DNA from 2 places in the Streptomyces daliensis genome. Region 1 is predicted to be linked to the other one. Evidence: riboswitches for the same ligand, from Rfam matches in the RefSeq annotation. Region 1 holds a riboswitch; the other holds the start of a gene.
What was found. A riboswitch is a leader RNA that binds a small molecule or an ion and turns the genes downstream of it on or off. The one in region 1 is predicted to bind cobalamin.

Region 1 (5,849 bases):
TCACGGTCTCCTGCGACGGGGGCCGGGTGGCCAGGGGCTCCGTCACCGTCGACGATGCCGCGCCCGCGCCGGGCCCGCCCCCCTCGCCCTCCGCACCCGTACGGGCAGGCGGCGGCGCCATGGCGGACGAGGGCACGCGCCCCGGACCGCTCACCCAGGCGGCCTGGCCGGTGTTCGCGGCCGGGGCCGCGCTGATGGTGGCGGGCGCCGCGCTCGCGCTCCGACGACGGCGTGCCGAGTACCGGAACACCACGCCCACGCCCGCACCGGATGCGCATCCTGCGACGGGGCCCGCGACGAGCCCCCTCCCGCCCGACACGGGCACCGACACAAGCAACGCACGCGGCGCGGCCGACCGAGCGGCCGAAGCGGACTCGTGAGCCCGGCGTCCGAGCTGCCCCCGGACACCCCGGACGGCGAGCCCAGGACGTCGGCCCGGAGCAGGCTCACCACGGGCGTGGCCTGGGCCGTGCTGCTGCTCGGGCTGTGGCTGTGGGGGCGCGAGCTGACCGAAGGCGGGCGGAGCGGCGCCGTGTTCGGCGACGACTCCCGCACCCGTGGCGCCGCCGCCGGAACCCAGCGCCTGCCCGCGGCCCACGATCCGCTCCCTGGCACACCACGCCCTGTGAAGCTGCGCATCGGCGCCCTCGGTGTCCGCGCCCCCGTGATCGCGCGCGGCGTCGAAGGGCACGGCGGCATAGCGGCACCCCCGTACAGCAGGCCGGGGCTCGCGGGCTGGTACGGCGCCGGACCCGTACCGGGCGCCCGGGGCGCCTCGCTGATCGTCGGGCATGTGGACACCGAGCGGCACAAGGCCGTCTTCTACGGGCTCAGCAGCGCCGACCGGGGCACGAGGATCGAGGTCACCAGGTCGGACGGCACCGTCGCCGAGTTCACCGTCGAGCGGACGAAGGTCGTGCGCCACGAGGACTTCGACGCGCGCGAGGTCTACGGGCCCGCCGTGCGCGGCCGGTCCGAACTCCGCCTGCTCACCTGCGGCGGCGCCTTCGACCACGAACGGCGGGCCTACACCTCCAACGTCGTCGTCTCCGCCTACCTCACCGGTTCGCGCGGCACCCCCGCCGGCTCCTGAACCCCGACTCCCTGACCTCGGCCCTCCGCTTCCCCGATTGCGCTGTGAGCGTGCGGCGGTTCCGCGAGGGGACGCGGGAGGGGAAAGTCGGTGCATGAGACTTCTGTTATTGGGCGGTACGGAGTTCGTGGGGCGCGCTGTCGCCGAGGAGGCGCTGTCACGGGGCTGGGAGGTGACCGTCTTCCACCGGGGACGCCACACGCCCCCGCCCGGCGTCACGGCCCTGCGCGGGGACCGGCACGGCACGGAGGACGGCCTGACGACCCTGGCCGAGGGGGAGTGGGACGCCGTCGTCGACACCTGGTCGTGGGCCCCGTCGGCGGTACGGGACGCGGCGCGGCTGCTCGCGGACCGCGTGGACCGGTACGTGTACGTCTCCAGCCGCTCGGTCTACGCGCCACCGGTCGCGCTGGGACTGGACGAGGACGGACCCGTGCTGGATGCCTCGCCGGACGACGGCGACGACGGCGCTGACGTGCCCTACGCGCGGGCCAAGCGCGGCGGGGAACTGGCCGCGCTGGACGCCTTCGGCGACCGGGCGCTGCTGGTGCGCGCGGGGCTCGTCCTCGGCCCGTACGAGAACCTCGGGCGGCTGCCCTGGTGGCTGGCGCGGATCGCGCGCGGCGGGCCGGTACTGGCTCCGGGACCGCGGGATCTGGGCCTCCAGTACATCGACGCGCGCGACCTCGCCCGCTGGACGGCCGACGCGGTGGAGCGGCGGCTGAGCGGTCCTTACAACCTGGTGAGCCCGCCGGGCCACGCCACCATGGGCGAGCTGCTGGAGGAGTGCGTACGCGTCACGGGGTCCGGCGCCGAACTGTGCTGGACCGCTCCGGAGACCATCCTCGCGGCGGGCGTCGAGCCGTGGACCGAGCTGCCCGTCTGGGCCCCGCCGGGGGAGCAGTGGGACGCGCTGTTCGGGGGCGATGTGTCCAGGGCGCTGGCCGCAGGGCTGCGCTGCCGTCCCGTCGCGGACACCGTGGCGGCGACGTGGGAGTGGCTGCGGGGCCTGGACGGGCCGCCGCCCGTGCGGGACGGCTGGCGGGCCGGGCTGGATCCGGACCGGGAGGCGCGCGTCCTGGCCGCCCGCACCTGACGGGCCGCGTCCGACGGGCCGGGCCCGACGACGGGCGGGCCGGGGCAGGGCGGTGAGCGGGCCACGTACCCCGCTCACCGCCCCACGGCACCGCGTGCGACGTGCCGTTACGCGTCCCCGGACGCCCCGGCGGGCTCCGCCGTGGTCCGCGAGGTCCGCGCACCCTGTCCCTGTCCGGCACGTGCCGCGCGCAGCCCCAGCGCGCCGAAGGTGACGCCGAGCGCCGCCCACAGCAGCACGTGCGAGGCCAGCGAGAGCACCCGGAAGTCCCACAGCAGCGGCGCGGGCACCGGCACGGGGTCGGGGTTGCCAGGGAGCAGGAAGAGCACCGCGAGCGTGCCGGCCGCGGCGGCAGCCGCGGCGAGCTGGCGCACCGGAGCGCCGTGCCCCGCGCGGCCGAGCCGTACGTGCAGTTGCCAGGCCAGCAGCATGCCGAGCACGCCGATGGCGAGCGCGGCGACCCACAGCGCCTGCCGTTCGGAGACGGTGCCGCTGTCGCCGACGCCGGGCGGATTGGCGGGATAGCGCAGCGCGGGCAGCAGCGACAGGGCGAGGAACCCGGCGCCCGCGAGGGTCAGCGCCCGCTCCCAGGGGCGGTCGTGGAGCGTGCGGGTGCGGTGGACGAGCACATACGCCAGGGCGAAGAAGACGCCGATGGCGAGCCCGACGACCACGGCGGTGACCACCAGGCCGAAGTGCTGGGTGCCACGGGAGAACAGTTCCTCGGCCTCCGCCGCGTGCGAGTGCGCCTGCCCGCCGCCCCCGTGCGCGTGGGCGTGCTCGGCAGCCGCGCGCTTCTCCTCCAGCCCGATCGCCCTGTCCATCAGGGGCTCGGCGAGGAGCAGCGAGAAGAGCCCCGAGAGCAGCCCGGCCACGCCACCGGCCGCGAGCCCTCTGCGCAGCAGGGGCAGCAGCGGATACGGGGCCGACGCCGACGAGACGGGAGAAGGGTGAGAAGACGTAGAAGGGGAGGAAACGGGCGGTGAAGGGGAAGCCGGTGATGAGGATGCGGGTGTCATGTGCGCAGGCGTCCCGTCAGTGGCAGGGGGCGCCGAAGAGGTGCCTGCCGTCGTGCGAGAACTCGTGCAGATAGCTGCCGGTGGCCGAGATGATGTTGCCGTTGTCGACGAAGACGGCGTAGAGCGCGATCAGCGCGACGATGGCCGCCGCGGCGGCGATGAGCCAATCGCGCGAGCGGATCGTGACATCGGCCTCGGGAAGGGCCGCACCGGTCGCGGTCGGTTGAGCGGTGTGCAGGGACATCCGCGTGCCTCCTCCTGGGGTTTCCACGCCCCGTTGGCGGAGAAGCGACAGGTCAGTTCCTGACTCCCGTGCGGCCCCGGGCGGCGTGCGCGCGCCCCGGCCTCACGGACACAGTGGCGGGACCGTCCCGGAATCGCACCGGGTTCCTGCGCACCGTCGCCTCAGTATGAATATGTACCGCTCGGAGAGTCCCAGCCTGGCATGTCCACTGTCAATACGGCCTGTGCGGGGTGCCCGGCGGGGATCCACTCCCCCCTCAGGAGGACTCCGGCCGGGCACCCTTGTCCCTGTCTCCGGGCCTGCGAGAGGAAGGGGCCCGGAGAAGGGGAGCGTGCGAGGCCGGGGTCCAGGGCCTCGGGGTCACCGTAGAACGTCCCGCGTGACCCGTCACGCAACGATCCGGCCTACACCCCTGGTTTCAGGCCGAGTTGACGGGCGGGTAAGGCCGTGGTCCGGGGCACGGGAGGCCCGCGGCGGCCACCCGTAACAGCTGCACGACAGTTTCGCGGCCAGCGCGTGGCCCTGTGACACGATGGCCAGGTCCGGTGTGTTCCAGGGGGCCGGGGGAGTGTCTCCCGGTCAGTGCGGCCGAGGGGGAGTGGATGTACGGCAACTACGCCGGCGGGAGGAGCGGGAGTGCCCATCCGGGTACGGGCGCCCGTACTCGTGCGCGTACCCGTACGCGTACGAGGTGCGTCGCGGGCGGCGCGGCCGTGGGGGCTGTGCTGCTGCTGGCCGGGTGCTTCTCGTCGTCGGACGGTGGTTCCGGCGGGGGTGGCGAGAAGTCGGGCGAGGCCGGGCAGCGGCCCAGGTCCGTCGCCCCGTACTGGGTCAACCCGCAGGGCAACGCCGCGCGTCAGGCCGCCGAGTACCGCGGCGCGGACAAGGCCGACGAGGCGGCGCTGATCGACAAGATCGCGAAGCAGCCCGTGGCCGAGTGGGTCGGCACCGAAGACCCCCAGGGCCAGACGGAGAAGCTGACCAGCGCCGCGGCCAAGGCCGACCGCGAAGCGCTGCTCGTGCTCTACAACCTCCCGCACCGCGACTGCGGCCAGTACTCGAAGGGCGGCGCGGCGGACGCGGGCGCCTACCGCGACTGGCTCGACAAGGTCGTCAAGGGCATCGGGGACCGCGCGGCCACGGTGATCGTCGAACCGGACGCGATCCCGCACCTGCTGGCCGAGGGCTGCACGCCCCAGGAGTTCCACGACGAGCGGTACGCGCTGCTGAACGAGGCCGTGACCAAGCTCAAGGGCCTGTCGAAGACCAAGGTGTACCTGGACGCGGGCAACCCCGACTGGGTGCGCGATCCGGGCGGTCTCGTGGAGCCGCTGCGGCGCGCGGGCATCGACAAGGCGGACGGCTTCGCGCTGAACGTCTCCAACTACCAGACCACCGCCTCGAACGTGGCGTACGGCAAGAAGGTCTCCCCGATGATCGGCAACAAGCCGTTCGTCGTGGACACCAGCCGCAACGGCAACGGCCCCGTCGAGAACGCGGCGGCCGACGAGGAGGCGTGGTGCAACCCCGAGGGCCGAGCCCTCGGCAAGGCGCCCACCACGAAGACGGGCGAGCCGCTGGTCGACGCCTATCTGTGGATCAAGCGCCCCGGCGAGTCCGACGGGGAGTGCAAGGGCGGCCCGAAGGCGGGCGAGTGGTGGCCCGAGTACGCGCTGGACCTGGCCCGCAACACGAAGGGCTGACGTTTCCGGCGGTCGTCAGCAGATCACTCGGTGATGCGGCGGGACCACCCCCGCGCGTGCGGGGAGCACCGGTTGAGGTAGCGCTCGGCGAGCCGGTCGGGGGGACCACCCCCGCGCGTGCGGGGAGCACCCCTGCGACGGCGGGGGAAACACCGAGCCCGGGGGACCACCCCCGCGTGTGCGGGGAGCACCCTTCGTGACCTGGGATGCTAGTCGCTGAATGCGTCATTCTGCGTCACTTCGCCCTGCGGGTTCTCGATGAGGGGGGCGTGCTGCTCGGGATCGATGATGTCGGTTGTACCGCGAGGCTACTGTCGTGGCCAGCTTTTGCCCTGCGCACAGCGTTACGCGGCGGTCACCCGACTGCCTTGCGTACCGCGTCCAGGGCCAGCCGCCACGGGAATCCGCGCGAGTCGCCGTGCTTCGGTGGATGTGGCTCGCCCGGCCCGAACACCACCCGCACGCCCTGCTCCCTCAGTGTCTCGACGGCCCGGTCCACCGCTGGTTGCGCGCCGAGAGCCGTGCTCCAGAATGGGGCCGCGACGACCGGTACTCCCAGGTGCACGCCCTCGGCCGGGAGCCCCAGGGCCACCGTGTCGGTAATCCCTGCCGCCCACTTGCAGGCGCTTGTCGTCGTCATCGGCGCCACCAGCATCGCGTCGGCGGGTGGCAGCGCGTCTTTTTCCCAGGGGAG
Region 2 (5,849 bases), on a different contig from region 1:
GTCACCGTGACCTCCTCGTGCGGTGCAGGATCACGACGAACGCGGGCACCCCGATCAGCGAGGTCGCCACGCCGACGGGGAGTTCCTGCGGGTCCAGCACGGTCCGCGCCAGCGTGTCCACCCAGACCAGGAACACCGCGCCGACCAGCGCAGTGGTGGGCAGCAGCCGCCGGTGCCCCGGACCCGTCAGCACGCGCGCCGCGTGCGGGAGGACGAGTCCGACGAAGCCGATCGCACCCGCCGCGCTGACCAGCACCGCCGTCAACAGCGCCGTCACCAGCAGCAGAAGCATCCGCACCCGCTGGACCGCCACGCCCAGGGCCGCCGCCGCCTCCTGCCCGAAGGCGAACGCGTCCAGCGCGTTGGCCCGCGTCAGACACACGGCGAGCACCAGCACCAACGCACCCGCGCACAGTGCCACGTCCGTCCAGTCGGCGCTGCTCAGCGACCCCAGCAGCCAGAACAGCACCCCGCGCGTCTGCTCCGCGTCGGCGGAGGTGAAGACGATGAACGAGGTGAGCGCCGAGAAGAGCTGCATTGCGGCGATGCCCGACAGCAGCACCCGGTCCGTCGTCCCGCCCGAGGTGTAGGCGAGCAGCAGCACGAGCCCGAAGGACACGACCGCGCCCACGAAGGCGCCCGCCGAGAGTGAAACGGCCCCGCCGCCGACGCCCAGTACCGCCACGGCCACCGCACCGGTCGAGGCGCCCGAGGACACACCGAGGACGAACGGGTCGGCCAGCGGGTTGCGCAGCAGCGACTGAAGCACGGCGCCGCACACCCCCAGGCCCGCACCGCACACCGCCGCGAGCAGGGTGCGCGGCAGCCGCAGCTCCCACACGATGCCCTCGCGGATCGGCGTCAGCCCGGCCTCGGCACCCCCGAGGCGCTCGGCCACCACCCGCCACACGTCGCCGACGCGCAGTGCCGCGGGCCCGATGGTGATGGCCACCGCCACGGACAGCGCGAGCAGCAGCACCCCCGCGGCCCACAGCACCGCCGCGCCGGTCCCGGTGCGCGCGGCCCGCGCGCTCCACGCCCGCGCGGCACGTAGGCGCGCGGCGGGTGTCGGACCGTCGGCGCCGTCCCGTGCGGCCGGTGCGGGCGCGGCGGGCGCGTCGGGCGTGGCGGGTGTGCGTTCGCGCGGCGTACTCAACCGGCGAGACCGAACGTCCGCAGGCCCTTCGCGACCTTCTCGATCCCCTCGACCGTGCGGATCGACGGATTCATCGCGGCGCCGCTCAGCAGCACATACCGCTTCTTCTCCACGGCCTTCATATGGCGGGTGACCGGGTTGGACTCCAGCCACTTGATCTTCGCAGCGGCGGTCTCGGCCGTCTGGCTCTTCCGGCTCAGATCGCCGAGGACGATCACGTCGGGATCGCGGTCCGCGACCCGCTCCCAGTTGATCTGCGGCCACTCGTCGTGTGTGTCGTCGAAGACGTTCTCCGCGCCGACGGCGCGCGTGATGATGCCCGGCGCACCGCAGCACCCGGCCAGATACGGCGACTCGGAGTTGGCGAACCAGTACATCAGCCGGGTGTCCGACGCTTCGACGTCCTCCGTCGCCTTCGCGGTGCGCGCCTTCAGCTCCGCGATCAGCTTCTCGCCGCGCTTCTCCACGCCGAACGCCTCGGCCAGGTCCCTGACCTCGCCGTAGACGTCGTCCATGCGCAGCGGCCTCGCGCGCTCGCCGTCGCCGCTCCCGCCGTTCTCCTTGGCGCAGTCGGTGGGGGAGAGGTACGTCGGCACGCCCAGCTTCTCGAAGTCCCCGCGCGGGGCCACCCCGCCCTTGCCGAGCGTCGACTCGAAGGATGCCGCCACGAAGTCCGGTTCCTCCTCCAGCACCCGTTCAAAGGAGGGCGCGTTGTCCGCGAGCCGCTCGACCTTGGCGTTCTCCTCGCCCAGGCCCCTGGCGACGGGGTCGGTCCAGGTCGCGGTGCCCGCCATGCGGTCGGCGAGGCCGAGGGAGAGCAGGATCTCCGTCGTGCCCTGGTTCAGCGAGACGGCCCGCCGGGGCGGGGAGTCGACGGTGACCTTCTCGCCGCAGTTCTCCAGCGTGCGCGGATAGCCCCCGGACGCCGCGGACTTCCCGGAACCCTCGCCCCCGGAGCCCTTTGTGCCGCAGGCGGCCGTCAGCGCCATCAGAGAGGTGAGGAGTACGGCCGCGATGCGGGTACGGCGTGAGGTCGCCACCACAGTTCCCATCCGTCAGAGGCCCAGTCGCGAGGCCCGGCGTCCTTCCGCCCCGGTGCCGGGGCGGACCGCCAGCAGGTCTTCGGACTCGGGACTCCCACGGGCCGAGCGCCTTCCCGGACTCCTCCAGTGGCCTCTGCTCGCCCGCCCTGTCCCTCACCGCTGCGCGTCAGTTCCGGGTTCGCACCGGATTCCCTGACCCCATCAGGGGTTCGACTGGCGTCGGCAAGCTATCACACGGACCTGGGCGGTTCGCCCGGCGGACGGTGCGCTGAGCTGCGAGGACGGGACGCGGGCCAGGGGACGGAGGAGCGGTGCGCCGGGCCGTCAGGACATCGAGGGCGGTTGACGCCTTACGCGTCGGGTAGAAGCGCCACCGAGTCCCAAGGGCCAGCCGCGGCACACGCGGCTCACCGAGCAGAGGGAGGCACCATGCGCACCCGTACCCGCCGCACGCCGACCACCGCAGCCCTGCGCAGAGTCGCCCTGCGCGCCGTCAGAAGGATCGCGCACCCCGCACGCGTCCGCTCCGGCACGGGCCACCCGCACCGCGACCTGAACCGCCCGCGCCCCGGCGCCCACACCCTGCGCCCGTACCAGGTGACACCCCACGACGCGCTCCAGCGCCGGGGCCCCACCACACTCTGAGGGGCCGCTGAGAGGCCGCTCCCGCGCGCCTCGCCCGTCCGCGTCCGTACCCCGGTCTTTACCTGCCACCGTCGCACCACCCAGGATCGGATCATCGTCGAGCGAAGGAGCGCCGGGATGGCGACGGTGGTACTGGTCGGGACCCTGGACACCAAGGGCGCGGAGTACGCCTGGCTGAGCGCGCGGTTACGGGAGCTAGGCTGCGAGGTGGTACTCGTCGACGCCGGGGTGCGACGCGTCCCGCCGGGCACACCGGCCGCCGACGTGTCGGGCGAGGCCGTCGCACGCGCCGCGGGACACGACTTGGAGCGACTGCGCGCGGCGGGAGACCGCAACACGGCGGTGACGGCCATGGCGGAGGGCGCAGAGCACGTCGTGCGGGACCTGTACGAGGCGGGCCGCCTGCACGCACTGCTGGCGGTCGGCGGCAGCGGCGGCTCGTTCATCGCGGCCCGCGCGATGCGCGCGCTCCCCGTCGGGGTGCCCAAGCTGCTGGTGAGCACCATGGCGGGCGGGGACGTGGGCCCGTACGTGGGCAGCGGCGATGTCACGCTGATGCACAGCGTGGTGGACATCGCCGGGATCAACTCCGTCTCGCGGCTCGTACTCGGCAACGCGGCAGCCGCGGCCGCCGGTATGGCCGCGCACAGGGCACGCGCCGTGGCGGAGCCCGGACCGCGGGGGCGCAAGGTCATCGGCGCGACGATGTTCGGCGTCACCACGCCCGCGGTGGACGCGGCACGGGGACGCCTGGAGGAACTCGGCTACGAGGTGCTGGTCTTCCACGCCACGGGCGTGGGCGGCCGGGCCCTGGAGAGGCTCGCCGCCGACGGCCAACTGGACGGTGTGCTGGACCTGACGACGACCGAACTGGCCGACGACCTCGTCGGCGGTGTGCTCAGCGCGGGCCCCGACCGGCTCACGGCGGCGGGCGCCGCCGCGCTCCCGCAGGTCGTCGCACCGGGCGCTCTGGACATGGTCAACTTCGGCCCCGAGGCAACCGTTCCCGAGCGTTTCGCCGCGCGGCGCCTGCTCGTCCACAACCCCACCGTCACCCTCATGCGGACCAGTACGGAGGAGATGGCGGCCCTCGGCACGGCACTGGGCACGAAGCTCGGCGCGGCGAAGGGGCCCGTCTCCGTCTTCTGGCCGCTGCGCGGGGTGTCGGCGGTGGACGCGCCGGACGGCCCGTTCGAGGACCGGACGGCGGACGGCGCGTGCCTCGACGCACTGCGCGCGGCGGTGGAGGGCACCGCGGTCCGCCTGCACGTAGTGGACGCACACCTCAACGACGCCGTCTTCGCGACGGCCGCCGCCGACCATCTGCACGAGCTGATCGTGCGACGCGACCACGTTCCGGCGGGCACCCCCGCCGTCTGACGGGTGGTCATGCCCGCCACCACGGTCACCAGCACGACCACCACCACTGCCACCGCCACCGCCACCGAGCGAACGGAGAGACGAGAGATGGACCGTACCGAGGCCCTCGCACGCCTGCGTGCCCAGGCGGACGCCGGACGGCCGGTGATCGGCGCGGGAGCGGGCACGGGCCTGTCCGCCAAGTGCGCCGAGGCGGGCGGCGCCGACCTGCTCATCATCTACAACTCGGGCCGCTACCGCATGGCGGGCCGCGGCTCGCTCGCCGGGCTCCTGCCCTACGGGGACGCCAACGCCATCGTCGTGGACATGGCCGGCGAGGTGCTGCCCGTCGTACGGGACACACCGGTGCTCGCGGGCGTGTGCGGCTCCGACCCCTTCCGCGTCATGGGGCACTTCCTCGACCAGCTCAAGGCCATGGGCTTCACCGGGGTGCAGAACTTCCCCACGGTCGGCCTCTACGACGGCGTCTTCCGGGCCAACCTGGAGGAGACCGGCATGGGCTTCGGCCTGGAGATCGACATGATCCGGCAGGCACACGAACGCGACCTCCTCACCGCGCCGTACGCCTTCGACCCCGATCAGGCAGCCGAGCTGGCCAGGGCGGGTGCCGACGTCCTGGTGCCCCACGTCGGGCTCACCACCAAGGGCTCCATCGGCGCGGCCACGGCCATGACGCTCGACCAGGCGGCCCGCGCCGTACAGGAGATGCACGACGCGGCGAAGCGGGTCTCCCCGGACATCCTCGTCCTGTGCCACGGCGGCCCGATCGCCGAGCCCGAGGACGCCCGCTACGTCCTGGAGCACACCTCGGGCGTCGTGGGCTTCTTCGGCGCCTCGTCGATGGAACGACTCCCCACCGAACGCGCCATCACGGAGCAGGCCCGCGCCTTCAAGTCGCTGTCACTGGGCTGATGAAGGTGCCGGTCTTGGCGCGCGCATTTCCCGTTCTCGGCCGTTCCTCACAATTCGCGGGGATGGTGTGCGTTGAATTCCGTGAAAGGCGGTTGCGGTGTTCTGCGGAGCCTGCGGACCGGCTGGTTCCGTATGTTGTGCGGCCCTGCCTCCGAATTCCCGCTGCTGGTGCGGATTCCGTGCGGAAAAATATGATGATGGGTACCGGTGCAGGTAGGTGGACCACGCTGTGACGTGATGCGGAGCGCGCGATGCGGGGGCCGGTGGAACTCCCGTGAGGGCGGGGTGCTTTATCGCTCCGGAAATTTGTTGCGGTGTCAGCCGATAGGAGTAAGCGGCCCTTTCCCTTTTCCTGGGCGGCATTTAGCGTGGCGTTCATGACGGAGAAGCGCCAGGCAACGGAAAAGGGCAATCGTTCGGCTGAGCATCTGCTCGCCGAATTGGAACCCGCGGTGGTGCGGCAGTTGGAGCGCCATCTGGAGACGGCACGTGAATGGTTTCCCCACGAGTACGTTCCGTGGAGCGAGGGGGAGAACTTCGACGGGCCCTTGGGCGGCCGGCCCTGGGAGCCCAAGCAGAGCCGCCTGGCGCCCGCCGTCCGCACCGCACTGATCGTCAACCTCCTCACCGAGGACAACCTCCCCATCTACCACCACCAGGCAGGGGCCAACATCGGCCGCGAAGGCGCCTGGGGGGAGTGGCTGTACCGCTGG

Region 2: it holds a riboswitch for cobalamin, as region 1 does, so the genes downstream of both, ACYVOO_RS24555 (ABC transporter substrate-binding protein) here and ACYVOO_RS06405 (CbtB domain-containing protein) in region 1, are expected to answer to the same signal.

The regions. Positions count from the first base shown of each region.
Region 1 covers NZ_BAAGSO010000029.1:1,689-7,537, reverse strand. Annotated here, with positions in the region: gene ACYVOO_RS06425 (hypothetical protein) at 1-380, shown strand, start outside; gene ACYVOO_RS06420 (class F sortase) at 377-1,093, shown strand; gene ACYVOO_RS06415 (NAD-dependent epimerase/dehydratase family protein) at 1,188-2,189, shown strand; gene ACYVOO_RS06410 (CbtA family protein) at 2,297-3,208, opposite strand; gene ACYVOO_RS06405 (CbtB domain-containing protein) at 3,225-3,452, opposite strand; cobalamin riboswitch at 3,485-3,625, opposite strand; gene ACYVOO_RS06400 (glycoside hydrolase family 6 protein) at 4,055-5,155, shown strand; gene ACYVOO_RS06395 (flavoprotein) at 5,511-5,849, opposite strand, start outside.
Region 2 covers NZ_BAAGSO010000094.1:468,901-474,749, reverse strand. Annotated here, with positions in the region: gene ACYVOO_RS24560 (FecCD family ABC transporter permease) at 2-1,156, opposite strand; gene ACYVOO_RS24555 (ABC transporter substrate-binding protein) at 1,153-2,208, opposite strand; cobalamin riboswitch at 2,253-2,432, opposite strand; gene ACYVOO_RS24550 (hypothetical protein) at 2,629-2,844, shown strand; gene ACYVOO_RS24545 (Tm-1-like ATP-binding domain-containing protein) at 2,962-4,224, shown strand; gene ACYVOO_RS24540 (phosphoenolpyruvate hydrolase family protein) at 4,234-5,136, shown strand; gene ACYVOO_RS24535 (acyl-ACP desaturase) at 5,514-5,849, shown strand, end outside.